Regions from separate parts of the Gordonia sp. DT30 genome, predicted to be linked through region 1. Evidence: predicted binding sites of a transcription regulator. Region 1 holds the regulator's gene; each other region holds the start of a gene.

What was found. The regulator LexA, encoded in region 1, represses DNA repair genes until DNA is damaged. The targets are predictions, from matches to a motif close to CGAACANNTGTTCG.
Region 2: a site for LexA is predicted at 2,375-2,388, ahead of ACLQ3C_RS14895 (SAV_6107 family HEPN domain-containing protein). Genes of this name have one in related genera too.
Region 3: a site for LexA is predicted at 1,689-1,702, ahead of ACLQ3C_RS00565 (DUF222 domain-containing protein). Genes of this name have one in related genera too.

The regions. Positions count from the first base shown of each region.
Region 1 covers NZ_JBNCLY010000002.1:301,151-306,625, forward strand. Annotated here, with positions in the region: gene ACLQ3C_RS03375 (phosphoenolpyruvate--protein phosphotransferase) at 1-1,333, shown strand, start outside; gene lexA (transcriptional repressor LexA) at 1,389-2,039, opposite strand; gene ACLQ3C_RS03385 (LysM peptidoglycan-binding domain-containing protein) at 2,407-3,009, shown strand; gene nrdR (transcriptional regulator NrdR) at 3,050-3,556, shown strand; gene hrpA (ATP-dependent RNA helicase HrpA) at 3,530-5,475, opposite strand, start outside.
Region 2 covers NZ_JBNCLY010000015.1:86,372-91,846, forward strand. Annotated here, with positions in the region: gene ACLQ3C_RS14885 (phytoene desaturase family protein) at 1-1,596, opposite strand, end outside; gene ACLQ3C_RS14890 (GNAT family N-acetyltransferase) at 1,593-2,258, opposite strand; gene ACLQ3C_RS14895 (SAV_6107 family HEPN domain-containing protein) at 2,530-2,997, shown strand; gene ACLQ3C_RS14900 (DUF3040 domain-containing protein) at 3,198-3,602, shown strand; gene mraZ (division/cell wall cluster transcriptional repressor MraZ) at 4,160-4,600, shown strand; gene rsmH (16S rRNA (cytosine(1402)-N(4))-methyltransferase RsmH) at 4,890-5,475, shown strand, end outside.
Region 3 covers NZ_JBNCLY010000001.1:122,472-127,946, forward strand. Annotated here, with positions in the region: gene ACLQ3C_RS00560 (dihydrofolate reductase family protein) at 1-406, shown strand, start outside; gene ACLQ3C_RS00565 (DUF222 domain-containing protein) at 649-1,647, opposite strand; gene ACLQ3C_RS00570 (diacylglycerol kinase) at 1,873-2,979, opposite strand; gene ACLQ3C_RS00575 (glucose 1-dehydrogenase) at 3,102-3,836, shown strand; gene ACLQ3C_RS00580 (FBP domain-containing protein) at 4,316-4,816, shown strand; gene katG (catalase/peroxidase HPI) at 4,878-5,475, opposite strand, start outside.

The sequences.
Region 1 (5,475 bases):
CGCGGCGATGTTCACCAAACTCGGCGGACTGATGGCCGAACGCGTCACCGACCTCAACGATGTGCGTGACCGCGTCGTCGCCGAGGTGCTCGGGCAGCCCGAACCGGGGGTCCCGGTGCCCGACGAACCGTCGGTCCTCTTCGCCGACGACCTCGCGCCCGCCGACACCGCCGGCCTGGACCCGGAGTTGATCACCGCGCTGGCGACCCGACTGGGCGGACCGACCAGTCACACCGCGATCATCGCCCGGCAACTCGGGATTCCGTGTGTGGTGGCTGTTGCCGAACTCGACGTCGTCTCCGCGGGTACCGCGGTGCTGGTCGACGGGGCCGCGGGAACGATTGTGGTGGAACCGGATCCGGACCGAGCGCGAGCCGATGTGGAGCAGAGCCGCCGGGAGGTGGAGGCGATTGCGGGCTGGACCGGGCCTGGTCACACCGCCGACGGCCACGAGGTCGCGATCTTGGCGAATGTCGCCGATGGCGTCTCGGCCCGTGCGGCCACCGCGTCCCCGGTAGAAGGAGTCGGGTTGTTCCGTACCGAACTGGCCTTCCTCGATCGCCCGGACGAACCGTCCCTCGACGAACAGGCGGCACTCTACCGGGAGGTCATCGAGGCCTTCGGAGGCAAGAAGATGGTGATCCGCACCCTGGATGCGGGGTCGGACAAGCCGCTGAAATTCGTCGACCACGGGACCGAGGCGAATCCCGCACTCGGTGTGCGCGGCAACCGCATCGCGGCGACACACCCCGAGATCCGGGCCGGACAACTCGATGCGATCGCGCGCGCCGCCGAGGAAACCGGCAGCACGCCATGGGTGATGGCGCCGATGATCGCCTCGGCCGCCGAGGCGGCCGAATTCGCCGCGCAAGTACGCCGACGGGGTCTGGTGGCCGGAGTGATGATCGAGATCCCGTCGGCAGCGATACTTGCGCCGGCGATTGTGGCCGAGGTGGACTTCGTCTCGATCGGCACCAACGACCTGACGCAATACACGATGGCTGCCGACCGGATGTCGGCCGAGCTCGCCGAGTTGACCGATCCGTGGCAGCCGTCGGTCCTCGCTCTCATCGCGATGGTCGCCGAGGCGGGTTCGCGCACCGGCACCCCGGTGGGCGTGTGCGGTGAGGCGGCGGCCGATCCGCTGCTCGCCTGTGTCCTCGTCGGACTCGGGGTCACATCGTTGTCGAGTGCACCCGCCGCCGCGGCCGCGGTGGGCGCGAAACTCGCCGAGGTCGACCTCGATCGATGCCGCGCCGCGGCCACGGCGGCGGTGGCCACCGCTGCACCGGGTGCGGCTCGCGCCGCGGCCCGCGAGGCGTTGCGTTGTTAACTGCGCGGTGTGAGAAACGTGGTTGACACACCGCGCAGCTGATCAGCGCCTGCGCTCAGATCCGGCGCATGACGGTGACGACCTTGCCGAGGATGGCGGCCTCGTCACCGGGGATCGGCTCGAACAACTCGTTGTGCGGCATCAGCCAGACGTGGCCGTCCTTGCGCTTGAACGTCTTGACCGTTGCCTCGCCTTCGATCATGGCGGCGACGATGTCACCGTTGTCGGCCACGTTCTGCTGGCGCACGACCACCCAGTCGCCGTCGCAGATCGCGGCGTCGACCATCGACTCGCCGACCACCCGCAGCATGAAGAGGGAACCTTCACCGACGAGTTCGCGAGGCAGGGGGAAGACGTCTTCGACGGCCTCCTCGGCCAGGATCGGGCCGCCCGCCGCGATGCGGCCGAGCACCGGGACGAAGGTCGGGGTGGGCAGGTTCTCCGAGTTCGGATTGTCATCGGTGGGCGTCGGGTCGGCGTCGCGCACGTTGACCGCGCGCGGCCGGTTGGCGTCGCGCTTGAGCAGTCCCTTGCGTTCCAGCGTGCGCAATTGATGCGCGACCGACGAGGTCGAGGCGAGCCCGACGGCATCACCGATCTCGCGGATGCTCGGCGGATATCCCCGCTCGCGAACCGATTTGCGGATGACGTCGAGCACTCCCTGCTGACGTGGCGTGAGCGGTGCCTCGAAACCCCTCGGCACGATGGGCCGCCGCGGGGCGGCCGCCGCGTCATCAACCTGCGGTGTCGCCGCCGTCGCGGCGTCATCGGTGCTCGACTCTGTGGTGGCCGACTCCGGATCGGCCGCCTCGGCCGGCCGCGACGAACGGTCCTTCTTCTCACTCATCGGGATTCGAGTCCTTTCGATCGGGTGCGTGCCACCCCGGCCGTGGGCCGGTAGGTGACGTGCACACCTGTCGCGGGCCTGTGGTCGAGCTGATCACCGGTCAGAATAGCCGAGGTTTCGGACATCCTCAAACGTCTGTTCGACGTGTTGTGGAGAAATTGTCGGAGGGGGGTGGTACAACTCGAACATCCGTTCATCGAATGTGTGATCGAGACAGGAAGAGACCATGCATAGCACCCTTTTGTCGACCGACCAGACCCGCGTCGGCCGGACCCGTACCGACCAGACCTTCACCGGCCAGACCCGCGCCGGCGCGACCAACCCGGTTCCGCGCGCCCGTCCCCGCGAACAGCGGCCGCTCGATCCTCGCCGCGCCCCCCGGCGTTCCTCGGCCGTGAGTCGTCCCGCCGACCGGCGGCCGATCCGCCCGGTCTCCCGGCGGATACCGGGCGCCGACGGCACCTGGTGCACGTCACCGGCCGGATCACATCACCTGGCCGGAACGGGTGATCCGGGTGGCCACAGGTCTCGCCGGACCGGCGCACTGGTGGCCGTGCTGACCGGCGTGGCACTGGCGCTACTGGTGTGGCTGGTCGCCGTCGCCGGTTCGGACTATCAGGAATCGGCCCAGCGGGGGTCGGCACGGCCGGCGCCGATCGCCACCCAGGTGGTCCATGTGCGCGCCGGGGAATCGCTGAACGCCATCGCGGCGCGGGTGGCGCCCGACATGCCCCGGCAGTCGGTGATCGAGAAGATCGTCGAACTCAACGACATGTCCGGCAGTGCCGTGCAGGCAGGGCAGTCGCTGCTCGCGCCGGCCTACCGGTGACGCGAGAAGTCGGTGCGGTGGCGGGCGGTATCCTAGGTGCATGCGCTGCCCGTTCTGCAGGAATGACGACACCAAGGTCATCGACTCCCGTGTCGCCGATGAAGGACAGGCCATCCGCCGGCGCCGCTCATGCAGTGCCTGCGGCCGCCGTTTCTCGACTGTGGAGACCGCCGTGCTCGCGGTGGTCAAGCGCAACGGCGTGACCGAGCCGTTCAGTCGCGAGAAGGTGATGCGCGGGGTGCGCCGCGCGTGTCAGGGCCGGCAGGTCGACGAAGACGATCTCGCCCAGCTCGCCCAGCAGGTCGAGGAGACGGTGCGGGCCTCCGGAGCTGCCGAGATTCCCAGCAACGAGGTCGGGCTGGCGATCCTGCAACCGCTGCGCGACCTCGACGAAGTGGCATATCTGCGCTTCGCGTCGGTTTATCGTTCCTTCGATTCGCTCGAGGACTTCCAGCGCGAGATCGACGACCTGCAGGGCAACCTCACCCATGGCCGCTCCGAATCCGCCGGCGGGGTCGTCTCAGCCGAGCCGGTCCAGGGCTCGTAGCGCCCTCTTCTCCGAGATCGGATATCGGGTTCCGAGGCGCTGGGCGAACAAACTCACGCGCAATTCCTCGACCATCCAATGCGCCTGCTCGTTGACGGCATCGCGACGCGCATCACCCACTTCGGCGAGGCGCTGATTCCACCGCTCGACCACGCGGTCGAGTACAGCCATCCCGTCGCGATCACGCACGGCCGACCCCGGGAGCTGCTCCAGCCGTTCCCGCGCCCCCCGCAGATATCGGGGAAGATCGGCGAGATGCGTGCGCGGCGTCGCCACCACGAAGCCGTCGAACACCAGGTCATCGAGTTGTTCGGCGACATCATCGGCAGCGAGTTGACCGGAGTGCTCGTCGATCACGCCCCGCAGGGTCACGACCTCACGGAGCGCCTCGACGGCGAGCGACAGGTACTCGGGGGCCGCCACGACGACGCGCGGTCGCAGGTCGTCGACGAGTGCCGAGAACGCGGCAGGGGTGCGCACGGTGTTCGCCGCCTCGACGTCGAGCAGATCGCGAACCGCACGCCGGGTGCAATCGGTGAAGAGCCCGGCGGGCTCCCGGTAGGGGCTCTGACTCAGGGCAATCCGCCGGGCCGGCTCCAGGGCTCCGGCGGCCTTGGGTGAGAGTGTCCCGATTGCGTTCTCCAACAAGACGATCACCGCATCGCGGCGCAGCGCGTCGGCCAGGGCCGCGGTCGGGGCGGTGGCCGACGCGACGCCCGCCGGATGTGCCTGCGCCCGGACCACTCGCAACGTCGGGTGACGGGTGACCCGCTGACCGGCGACGTCGACGGTCTCGGCGAGTTCAAGAGTGCCGATGCCGTCGGCGGTCCAGGTGGTGTACACCTGCTCGGACGGCGGGGGCACCGACGCCGATCTCGGTGTGGTCAGCTCGGCGAAAGTCGTGGTGCGGGTGATGATCTCACCCGAATCGTCGGTGACGGCGAAATGCATGCGCAAGTGCCCGGGCAGGCGGTCGAGATCGAAATCGGCCGGCGTGACGGTGTGGCGGGTGATGGTCGACAACTCGCGCGCCAGGCCGTGCGTCAGCGGCTCGGCTCGGGGAGTCAGGCGAGACAGGGCGAGATCGGCGAAGCGCTGTGCCGGTGCCATCGTCTTGCGCAGCGACTTCGGCAGCGTCTTGATCAACTCGGCCGCCAACTCCGAACGCATACCCGGCACCAGCCAGTCGAATCCGGCGTTGCGCACGTGGGGGAGCAGTGCCTGCGGGATCACGATGGTGACGCCGTCGTCGGCGGTGCCGGGTTCGAATCGGTAGCGCAGCTCCAGGCGGGTGTCACCCTGGCGCCACACACCCGGATAGTCGGTGTCGGCGACGGCGACATCGGCCGCGACATCGGCCGGGGTGAGATCGAGTAGGTGCGGCTCGCGCCCCCGCGCCGAGCGCCACCACGAGTCGAAATGGCGGGTAGAGGTGACCTCGGCCGGAACACGCCCATCGTAGAACTCGAAGAGCTGTTCCTCGGAGATCACGAGATCTCGTCGACGAACCCGGTGCTCGACGTCGGCAGCATCGTGCAACAGCTGCCGATTGCGCTCGAAGAACACATGATCGGTGCGCCAATCGCCCTCGACGAGGGCGTGCCGGATGAACAGTTCGCGCGAGAGTTCCGGATCGATCGAACCGTAGTTCACCCGCCGCCGAGCGACGAGGGTGACGCCATAGAGGGTGACCCGCTCATAGGCCATCGCCGCACCCTGCCGTGAGGACCAGTGCGGTTCGCTGTAGGTGCGCTTGACAAGATCTCCGGCCAGTCGCTCCACCCACACCGGATCGATCCCCGCGACGGTGTGGGCGAAAAGCCTTGAGGTCTCGATGATCTCGGCTGCCATCAGAAATGACGGCGGCTTCTTCGTCACCGACGATCCAGGGAAGATCATCAGCGTCGTGTTGCGGGCGC
Region 2 (5,475 bases), on a different contig from region 1:
TGCGATGGCGGCCCGCCCGGCGATGCGTCCACTCGCCCCGGTGACCCCACCGCCGGGGTGCGTCGATGCCCCGGCGAGCAGTATCCCGCCGGCGCCGGGGACCTCGTGGCCGGACAGATCCGGATGCGGACGCAGCATGAACATCTGGTCGATCGACATCTCGACATGCATGATGTTCCCGCCGACGAGGCCCAGCTCCGTCTCCAGCGATTCCGGCGTCTGCACGTGCCGGTGTTCGATGCCCTCGGCGAAGCCGGGGGCGTGGCGCTCGACCTCGGCGATGACGGCCTCACCTGCCACCGACGCGGCGCGCGACCACTCGGTGCCGTCGGCGAGATGGCGGGGGTGCCATTGGGCCCACAGATTGACCAGATGGCGTCCGGGTGGGGCGAGCGTCGGATCGATTCCGGAAAAACTCATCGCCACGCAGGCGGGCCGGGCAGGCAGTTCGCCGAGCGCCGCGGCGGCCTCGGCCCGGCGCAGTTGGCGGCGGTCGGTGACGAGGAGGCCGAGGGCCGAGTGCACGCCATGCGCCGGAAGGTCGGTGGGTAGGCCGCGATAGGTGGGCAGCTCGCGGGTGCCGAGCCGGACGGCCATGCCGATGCCCGTGCCGACCGCGATCTCCGATCGCCAGCGCGCCAGCAGGTCCGCGTCGAAGCCGCCGGCGCCCAGCAGATCCAGTGTGGTCATGATGTGGCACGCGCTGATGACCGTGTCCGCACACCAGCTGTCGCCACCGGCGCCCCGTACCCGCCAGTGGTCGGTGCACCGGGTGATCTCGGTGACCGGCGCGTCGGTTTCCACCTCGCCGCCGTCCGCGGCGAGGCGACGCAGGAGTGCGTCGGTGAGCGCACCGCTGCCGCCCACGGCCCGACCCGGTGGGATCTGATGCATCAGGGCGGCGAATCCGATCATCGGTGCCGTCGCCGGGGCGCTCATCGGTGGGCCGGATTGTGCGCCGAACCAGGCCAGGGCGGCCTTGAGATGTTCGGAGGCGAACCAACGGTCCAACAAGGCGTCGCCGGAGGCCATCAGCTCCTGTGTCAGGGACATCAGCCGTCCCGAGCGCGCTCCGAGCGGACCCGAACGCGCGGTGGTCGCGGTATGACCCAGACCGCCGAAGGTGCGTGCGAAACGGCCCGGCGTCGCGGGTTCGTAGAAGGAGCGCATGAGGGCTTGTGCGCGCGGTGTCCAGGTGGCCACGAAGGCGCGGTAGGCGTCGGCGTCGGCGCGCCCGCAGGACAGCTCGATGGACGCACACGTGGCGTCGAGGTCGGTGCGGAACACGATTGCCGGTGCGGTGTCGGTGGCCGGGCAGAACGCCCACGGATCGCAGTCGAGGTAGGTCAGTCCCGCGTCACTGAGGCCGAGTTCGTCGGGGACCGGCGAGTGCCGGATCATCAGGTGCGCCGATGACCCGCGATCGACCCGGTAGCCGGGGAACCGCTCGACCGTCGACACCGCGCCGCCGGGAACGGTGTCGCGCTCGAGGACGCGGACCGATCGGCCGGCGCGGGCCAGATAGGCGGCGCAGACCAGGCCGTTGTGTCCGGCACCGACGACGATGGCGTCGACCACCCGATGGTGACTGTTCATCGTGTCGCGTCGGGCGGGGCGGGTGCGGGCTCGGTCAACGGCAGCTGTCGGCCGAGGAAGGCAAAGGGCCGTGGATCGCCGGTGAAGGTGAAGTTGCGCAGCACGTCGGCGAATCCGAGCCGGCGGTACAGCGACCACGCGCGATTCTGCTCGGCCGGGATCTCGGGAGTCGACAAGAGCACCTGGCGTTCAGGGCGGTCGGCGAGCAACTGGCGGAGCAGCCACTGGCCGATGCCGTTTCCCTGTGCGGTGGGGTGTACATGTAATTCGGTCAGCTCGAAATAGTCGTCGGTGATCGCGTCGACAACCCGCGGATCGCGCCCCGACGTCCGAAGACCGGCGCGCAGTTGTTGATTCCACCATTGGTCTCGCGCGCCGCGATAGCCGTAGGCGATCCCGACGAGTACTTCGTCCTGGGCCGGGGACACCGGGTGACGCAGCCGGCGGCGGGCGAGGTCCATCGAGGTCGACTCCGCGGGGGGCGCGTGGGCGATTGCGCCGTAGGCGTTCCATCCGGGGCGGGCGATGTGCTCGCGCCACAGCCCCGCGCGATGCATCTCGGTGCCGCGGGGGTAGTTCATCGCGGTGACGTAGATCTCGAGTGCGGGCCCGAGCCACACCGCGCAGTCGCGTTGCTCGAGGCGGGCCAGGCGGACAGTCACGTCCCATCCTCTCTGATCGGTCGTGGACCGGGTCTCTCGTGCGCCCTCGCGGACATTTTTGTCGGTGGCTTCGGGCATCTTGATCCCGAGAGCAGATCTGGCTATATTGAAACTGTCGAACGGGTGTTCGATGAATGTGCCTCCGCAAGCTGTTCGCCTTCACCCGACGACCGACGCCATCCGGCGGTGGGCGAGGGAAGCGCCTGCCACCGGATCGCGTTGACCGAGTCGAGTCGCCGATGGGCGGCTCCGCACCCGAAGGAGGGAGCCCATGATGACACGTCGGACGACGCATCGGGCGCAGGTGGATCCGGTTGTGGTGGGCCGTGCCCGCGGACTCCTCGAACGCGCGGACAACCTCCTCGACAACGCGAGCGGAATCGCCGATGACGCCGAACGCTTCCGCCAGTTGTATCTGACTGCATTGCGAGCCGCGGGTGCCGCGCTGGCCATCGGTGAGCCCGCTTACGGTCGCTCGACGCGCGGGCTGTCGTCGAACGCGTGGAATCGCCTGGCTGCGGTCGTGCCCGAGCTCGCAGATCAGGCCGGCCGGTTTTGCGCGTGGTCGTCTCTTCGGATGAATATCGAGGCCGGGATCGAGCGCCGGGTGGACCCGGTGGTCGTCGCCGAGCTGCACCGTCTCGTGTTGACGTTTCTCGACACGGTCGAGGGTCTGGTGATCGCCTACGAGCAAGGCGGAGGGGCTCCTGGATCGCGCTCGCTGGCGCACCCCGCATGACATGGCGAGACGTCCCGTCGCGGGCGGTGTTCGCGCACGACGACGGCGGTGAGCACAAAAACGATCCCGCGAATACGGTAATGGTGGTCGCCACCGGAATCACCTCGTATCATGGTCACCAGGCCGCGAGGATAGTCATCGGGCGAGTATCGCGGCGGACATCGCGTCGATGGCTCGTCGGTAACAGTTAAGGAGGGTCGGTGCCACTCTCAGAGCACGAGCAGCGCATGCTCGAAGAGATCGAAAGCGCTCTGTACGCCGAGGACCCGAAGTTTGCGTCCAGCGTCACACGTCGTCGTCTCGGACGTTCGACAGGTCGTCGCCGCCTGCAGGCAGCCGTCGTTTTCGTCATCGGCCTGGCGCTGTTGGTCGTGGGTCCCATCACCGGACTCGACGTGGGCGGATTCCCCATCTTGAGTCTTATCGGCTTCCTGGTGATGTTTGCCGCCGCGCTCCTCGCGTTGTGGGGCGGCCGACCCGGTAAGGGGGCCTCGTCGGCCTCTGACGGTGGCACGCGTGGCCGCGGATCGAAGCCATCGACGCCCAAACGGAAGTTTTCCGAGCGGATGGAAGATCGTTTCAACCGTCGCTTCGAGCAGGAATGAACCTGTCCGCGCGAGTGACATTGCCGACAACTGCGACATAGGAACAACGCCGGCGACGTAGGCGCCCGCACGGCTCAGCAGGCGTGCCTCACGACTGACAACCGACCACAGCCGCACACCCTCAGGTGTGCGGCTGTTGTCGTATCCGGGGAGCCCGTCGGACTGGGGAGCCCGTCGGGCTGGGGCGGTTTCAGAGCGTCGGAGGACCGGAGCCCGTTCATTCCTGCACATCCTTCCCCACCCCGATCCCCACGGCGCCCCACCCCGATCCCCACGGCGCCCCACCCCGATCCCCACGGCGCCCCACCGGCCCGCCAAAGTGACCCCACCAGGCACGTGAGTGATCTGGCGTCACTTCAATACATTGCCGACGTCGGTCGCGACACGACGCGACGCGCGGGTCTCATCGCGTTAGAAATCGCACTGAACTGCGGTTTTCGGCGGGAGTGGTGGGTGAGTGGGGAGTAAGGGGTGGAAAGTGGTGGAAAGTGGGGTAGTGTGGGCGGCACTGGGAGAGGCGATCGGAACGCCGATTCCGGTGGGCAGGAGGTGCCGATATGTCGATGCGATTTGTCGGTACCTACACGCCGAAATTGGACGACAAAGGGCGACTCACGTTGCCCGCCAAGTTTCGCGACGCACTGGCAGGAGGGGTCATGGTCACACGCGGTCAGGACCACAGCCTGTCGGTGTATCGGGCCGACGAGTTCGATGCGATCGCGGAGAAGACGATGGAGGCCTCGCGCAACGATCCCGAAGCGCGCGCCTTCCAGCGGTACTTCTTTGCCAGCACCGATGAACAGCGACCCGATGGGCAGGGGCGGGTCACCGTGTCCGCCGAACATCGGCAGTACGCGGGACTGTCCAAGGAGTGTGTGGTGATCGGCAGTTTCGATCACCTGGAGATCTGGGACGCGCAGGCATGGCGCGACTACCAGAGCCAGCATGAGGAGAACTTCTCGGCGGCGAACTCCGCGGCATTGAGCGCGGTGCTCTAGCCGAGTCGAAAAGTGCCGGACAGATGCACATGGCTTCCGGTGGCACGAGGCCTCGACCCGGTCCGACCCTGGCGTACTTCCCCAACGCCAGGTGCGTGATCGGGTCGGGACCCCGCTCCACCAGAATCCGCCGCAGCCAACACACGACATCCGGTCCCATCAGCCGGCCTTGGGCCACGGGATCGGCGTACTCGGAGGTAGGTCGGTGACACCGCAGAACGACGACAACGGATCGGGCGTCGACGCCACGCCGTCCCGTCGTTCCGGTGAACACGGACATGTCCCGGTGATGGCTGGGCGAATCGTCTCGCTACTGGAGCCTGCGCTCGTCAATGCTGCAGTCGCCCAGCCGGTTTTCGTCGATGCCACTCTCGGGGCGGGGGGACACAGCGAACTGATTCTCCGCAAATTCACCTCGGTCCGGGTGGTCGGGATCGACCGGGACGCCGCAGCTCTGTCGATCGCGCGGGAGCGCCTCGCTTCCTTCGGCGACCGGATCACCTTGCACCAGGCGCGTTTCGACGAGCTGCCCTCCGTACTCGCGCAGGCCGGGATCGACCGCGTCGACGGCGCCCTGTACGACCTCGGAGTCTCCTCGATGCAACTCGATCAGGCTGAACGTGGCTTCGCCTACGCCGTCGATGCACCGCTGGACATGCGCATGGACCCCGAGGGGCCGATGACCGCAGCCGATGTCCTCAACACCTACTCACATGGAGAGCTCGCCCGCATTCTTTCCGAATACGGCGACGAGCGCTTCGCCGGAAAGATCGCCTCGGCGGTGCTGCGCGAACGCGAACGCGAACCCTTCACGACCAGTGCGCGTTTGGTGCAATTGCTCTATTCCACGATTCCGGCGGCCACTCGTCGCACCG
Region 3 (5,475 bases), on a different contig from region 1:
ACTGGGGCTATTGGAGAACGAACTGGGGCTATTGGACAACGAGTTGGCACAGGGGCGCCCGTGGCCGTATACGGTACCGACCTTTCTGTTCACCCATCGCGCTCTCGACCCGGTGTCCGCGACGATTCGCGTGGTATCCGGCGACCCGTCGTCCCTGCGGGCGGACATCGACGACACTGCGGCCGGTAAAGACGTGTGGATCGTCGGGGGAGGTGGTCTCGCCGCCCAATTCGCCAGAGCAGGCATGCTCGACGAGATCATCGTGTCGATCGCTCCGGTCACCCTCGGCAGCGGACGCCCCCTGTTCACCGAGGCCTTCGACCTGACGCTGGTCGACTACGCCCGGAATGAAGCATTCCTCTGCGCCCGTTACGAAGTCGTCGGTCCCCGCGATCCGGTTCGGTGACTTCGGCTCGGGGTCGTACTGAGTCCGGGGCCGCGCCCTATGAAGTTCTCAAACAACAGTTGCGGTCCCGGCGGGCCGGGTGCGGGGGTCGGGAAGTCTTGTGGGCAGGCCTGTTTCAGGCGGCCAGTGTGGTCAGGCAGCGCTGTCGAGGCGTAGGGTGCGTCGGTTGTAGGCAGGTAGTGGTCGTCGTTTCGGGTCGACCGTGGCGGGCGGGATGAGCCACGGATGCCGGTCGAACCCCATCACCACGCTTTGCGTTGGGCGTTGGTGAACAATCGTTTACGGCGTCCGAGTTGTAGGGGTGTTTGTTCGTCGTCGAGGATGGCGACGGTCAGTTGGGCGTCACACGTCAATGTGGTGGCGAGTTGGTCGGTGACCGGCCCCATGTGTTGCAGCGCGGATCGGTCGGGCTGGTCGGCGTTGAGTGTCAAAAGCACGTCATACCGCGATGTCGTCGACACCGTGTCGTCGGCGAGTCCGCGGGCGGCGGCTTCCAACAGTGTTTCGAGTGCGTCGGATTGGCGTTGTCGGACGGTGCGCGGGTCGTGGGAGCCGTCGGGTTGGGGTGTGGGTGCGGACAGCGTTTCGAGGGTGGTGCACAGCTTTTCGCCGACACTCATGTCGAGATCTGCACGCACGTCGAGGCGGCCGTCGCTGGTTGTGGCGAGGGTGACGCTGTTGAGGGTGCGGTCTTCGGCGGCGGGTGCGCCGCCGGTGTCGTCGGCGAGGAGGTTGCCGAGTTGGCGTGCGTGCTTACCGATTTCGGCTGGACTCATACCCGACAACGCTTGGGAGACGAGCGCGCGGGTGTGATCGCGGCGTTGTTCGGGGGTGACGGGTTCGCCGGCGCGGGATTTGATGTGGCCGAGTCCGTGGACGATGGCGTCTGCGTGGTCGAGGGCTATCGCACCGTCGACGGTATGTGTGCGGAGGCCGTCGATATCGGTGGCAGTGCCGACGCGGACGAGTCGGCCGGCAACAGCCGGCGCGATTCCCATGGTGATCAACAGTTGTCGTACCGAGCGGCCTTGGGGTGCGGTCATCTTGAGGCGGTCGAACTCACCGGTCAGGGTGGCCGCGTAGTGATCGAGCATGTTGCGCAACACGATCAGCTGCTGCATTGCCGCGAACGCCTCTCGGGAGGTGATATCCGCACGGAAGGTCCGGTCGTCGAGTTGGGCGATGAGGTCCGCGAACAGTTCAGCCGAAAGCTCTGCGAAATGAGTGGTGTCGTCGATCATGGATTCCCCCCGGGATGATCTTGCGATGACTCCAGTGTAGCAGAATATTCGTTCGACGCGCAAGTGTTCGAGGGTTAATCCACAAGGGCTGCAACCAGTTTCGTCACACCGGTGAACTGCTGCCACAGCGGTGAACGACTTTCCCTGCGGTGAACAGTAGTCACGTCGGCCGGCGATTCGCTCCGGACGAGAACGCCGAGGTCGGTATGCAGGCTGCGCTCGCTCCTAGCCACACCGACCCGGCACCGGCGTCAGCGTGGGTCCGGCGATGAGTGGAAGGTCAAGGGCGGTACGGATTCCCGGCGGGCCCGCAACCACGGCGGGAATTGCGTTCACTATTCGACCGGCTGCGGCGACGATCGCCGCGTGATTGTGGTCGCCCTTGCGGCTGGTGGGGCAGATGTCGACGCGATAGGACGGCTCGCCGACGATCTCGACGCGATAGCATCCGCCGGGTTGTGCTGGCTGTGCCCAATCCGGGCGCAGGTCGCCGCGCAAACGCGTGACGTGTTCGACCACGATCGCCGGCTCACCGTCGACCATGCCGATGATCTCGAAGCGTACCGCCGCACGGGTATCTCTGGCGATCGTTCCAGCGGCGACCTCGAAACCGTCTGGTGCAGGCGCGCTTTCATGATTCTCGACGATTTCGTCCACCGTTACGCCCATCGCGGCGGCCACATGGTGAATGGTGGTGCCCCAGGCGAGTCCCAGAATTCCGGGCAGGAACAACATCGGGGTCTCGTTCATGGGTTTTCCGAAACCCATCACGTCGAACATGACCTCGGCACCGTCGTAGGTGGCGTAGTCGGCGATTTCCATGCAGCGGATCTGTTCGACGCGCTGACACGTCCCGGCAAAGGCAAGCGGGATGAGATCACTGGCGAATCCTGGATCGACGCCGGTGATGAATATGCTCACCTGGTTGTCGAGCGCCGCGGACTGCACCTTGTCGATCGCGTTCTGTGGCATGGCGCCCCAGGGATACTGCAGATGGCCGGGGGCCGAGCCGACCACATTGATTCCCGCCGCGAGTAGCCGGACGACATCCGCAGTCGCTTCCACGGGCCGGGTGTCTCCCATGGCGCAGTACACGACGCACTGCGGTTGGGCGGCGATGAGTTCGGCGAGATCGTCGGTCGCGAGGACACCCGTGGTCGCCGCGAGTCCGGCAAGCGATCCGGCATCGGTGCCGACCTTTTCGGGTGTATGTACGCAGACGGCGACGAGGTCGAACCGGGGATCGAGGATGAGCTGGTTCAGGGCGAGTTTGCCGGCGTTGCCGGTCCCTACGAGTCCGACCCTGAACGTGCTGGCGTGACTGACTTTCATCGCTCTCTCCTGGGGAACCTGAACATATGTCCGGACGAGTGTCCGGACCAGTAGACCACGACCGGCGCGAGGTTGGTAGAACGTGTTCTCATTTTGTCGATTCGCCGGTATGGTTGCTCGCCATGGGACGAGTGGATGACAAGGTTGCACTGATCACCGGCGGGGCCCGCGGCATGGGTGCGGAGCACGCCCGAGCGCTGATCGCCGAAGGAGCGGAGGTCGTCATCGGCGACATTCTCGACGACGAGGGTAAGAAGCTGGCCGACCAACTGGGGGAGCACGCGCGTTACGTGCACCTCGATGTGACCTCTACCGACGACTGGCAGGCCGCCGTCACCACTGCCGTCGACGAATTCGGCAAGGTGAACGTTCTGGTCAACAACGCCGGGATCGTCAACGGGTCGACGATCCAGAAGTTCCGCCTCGACAAGTGGCGACAGATCATCGATGTCAACCTCACCGGTACCTTCATCGGCATTCAGGCGGTCGCCGACCCGATGATTGCGGCCGGCGGCGGCTCGATCATCAATGTGTCGTCTGTCGAAGGATTGCGCGGTAGCCCATGGGCACATGGATATGTGGCATCGAAATGGGGGGTGCGCGGGCTCGCGAAGTCGGCGGCACTTGAACTCGCACCCCACAATATTCGCGTCAACTCCATCCATCCCGGTCTGATTCGGACCCCGATGACCGAGGGGTTGCCGGAAGACATGGTGAAGGTGCCGCTCGGCCGCGCAGCCGAGTCCGCGGAAGTATCGACCTTCGTGGTATTCCTCGCGAGCGACGAATCCTCTTACGCGACCGGTGCCGAATTCGTGATGGACGGTGGACTGTCGGCCGACGTGCCGCATAAGTGAGAAATCGGGCGCCGGGCAGCAGACCTCCAAACAACCTCCGATTCCGTTGAGTCTGGCCGGAATCAGCAGTCCAGGCCACCCTCGCGGCCGCACACGTCCCCGCGACGGTGACCATGGTCCCGGCCACTGTCGACACGGTCGAGGAGCGGATGCTGGTGCTCGCCCGCACACCCGCAGCTCCCAATCACGTTGACGTGCCGCCCGCCACCGGCGACACTGGTCCCGTGAGCCGATGGGAGGCCGCCGGCGTACGCGCCGGCCGCAGATGAACCTGCTGATCTGACGCGAACGTCCTTATGTGACGTTCGCGCGTCGAGTCGTCGCCATCGGCGCGGCTCGCCCATCACCCAGCGTTCCGTGTAGACACCGGATCGTGGACACGTTTCCCCTGGCAGACATCCCTGAGAGTTGATGGGCGCCTGCGCGAGAGGGGACACTCCTCGGCGGTCTACGCGGGCATCAGATCAGGAGAACTCACCATGCAAGCGCTGTCCGAACCCGAGATCCGGGCCTCATTCATCAACACCTCCGTACGCGAACGCAAAACCCTCACCGTCCCGTCGGAGCTCGACGCGATCGAGTGGGACCAGCTGGACTATCTCGGTTGGCGCGACCCCAAGTCGCCGGGCACGGGACTGCTCGTCACCGTGCCCTTCGCCGCCCAGAGCGCACCGATCGGAATCATGTTGCGGGCCGGCGCCGTTCCCGCCCGTACCCGGCCCCAATGTGCCCTGTGCCAAGACATCTCGCTACCAAATGAGGTAGTCCTGTTCGGCGCGCGCCGCGCCGGGAGCGCGGGCCGACGGGGCGACACGATCGGCAGTCTCATCTGCGCAGACTTCGAATGCTCGCGCAATGTCCGTCGGCGGCCGTCGTCGGCGATGGCCGGTGACGACCCGGAACGCGTACGTCGTATCCGGATCCAGGAACTTCGTGAGCGGGTCGCCCGATTCGTCGCGCGGGTCGGCGCGCAGGCCTGACGTCGGCGACAGGGCGCCGACGCGCAATCGCGTCGGCGCCCTGCTGCCCGTGGAGAAGTTGTCAGTGCAGATCGAAGCGATCGAGTTCCATCACCTTGGTCCACGCGGCGACGAAGTCGTCGACGAACTTCTGCTTCGACGTGTCCTCGGCGTAGACCTCGGCCAGGGCCCGCAGATCCGAATTCGCTCCGAAAGCGAGATCCACTCGGGTGCCGGTCCACTTCTGCTTCCCGGTTCCGCGGTCGACGGCGACGTAGGTACCGTCGTCGGCCGGCGACGGAGACCACTCGACATCCATGTCGCAGATGTTCACGAAGAAGTCGTTCGTGAGTTGTCCCGGCGTATCGGTCAGGACGCCGAGCGCAGAGCCGTGGTGAGTGGCGCCCACGACGCGCAGACCGCCGACAAGAACCGTCATCTCCGGAGCGGACAAGGTCAGCAGGTTGGCCTTGTCGATCAGGTTGTACTCCGGTGCCAGCTCGTTGCCCTTGCCCTCATAGTTACGGAATCCGTCATACTTCGGTTCCAGATACGTGAACGACTCCTGGTCGGTGTCGTCCTGAGTGGCATCGGTGCGGCCCGGGGTGAACGGCACCGCGACGTCGAATCCGGCGTCACGCGCGGCCTTTTCGACGCCGACCACGCCCGCGAGTACGACC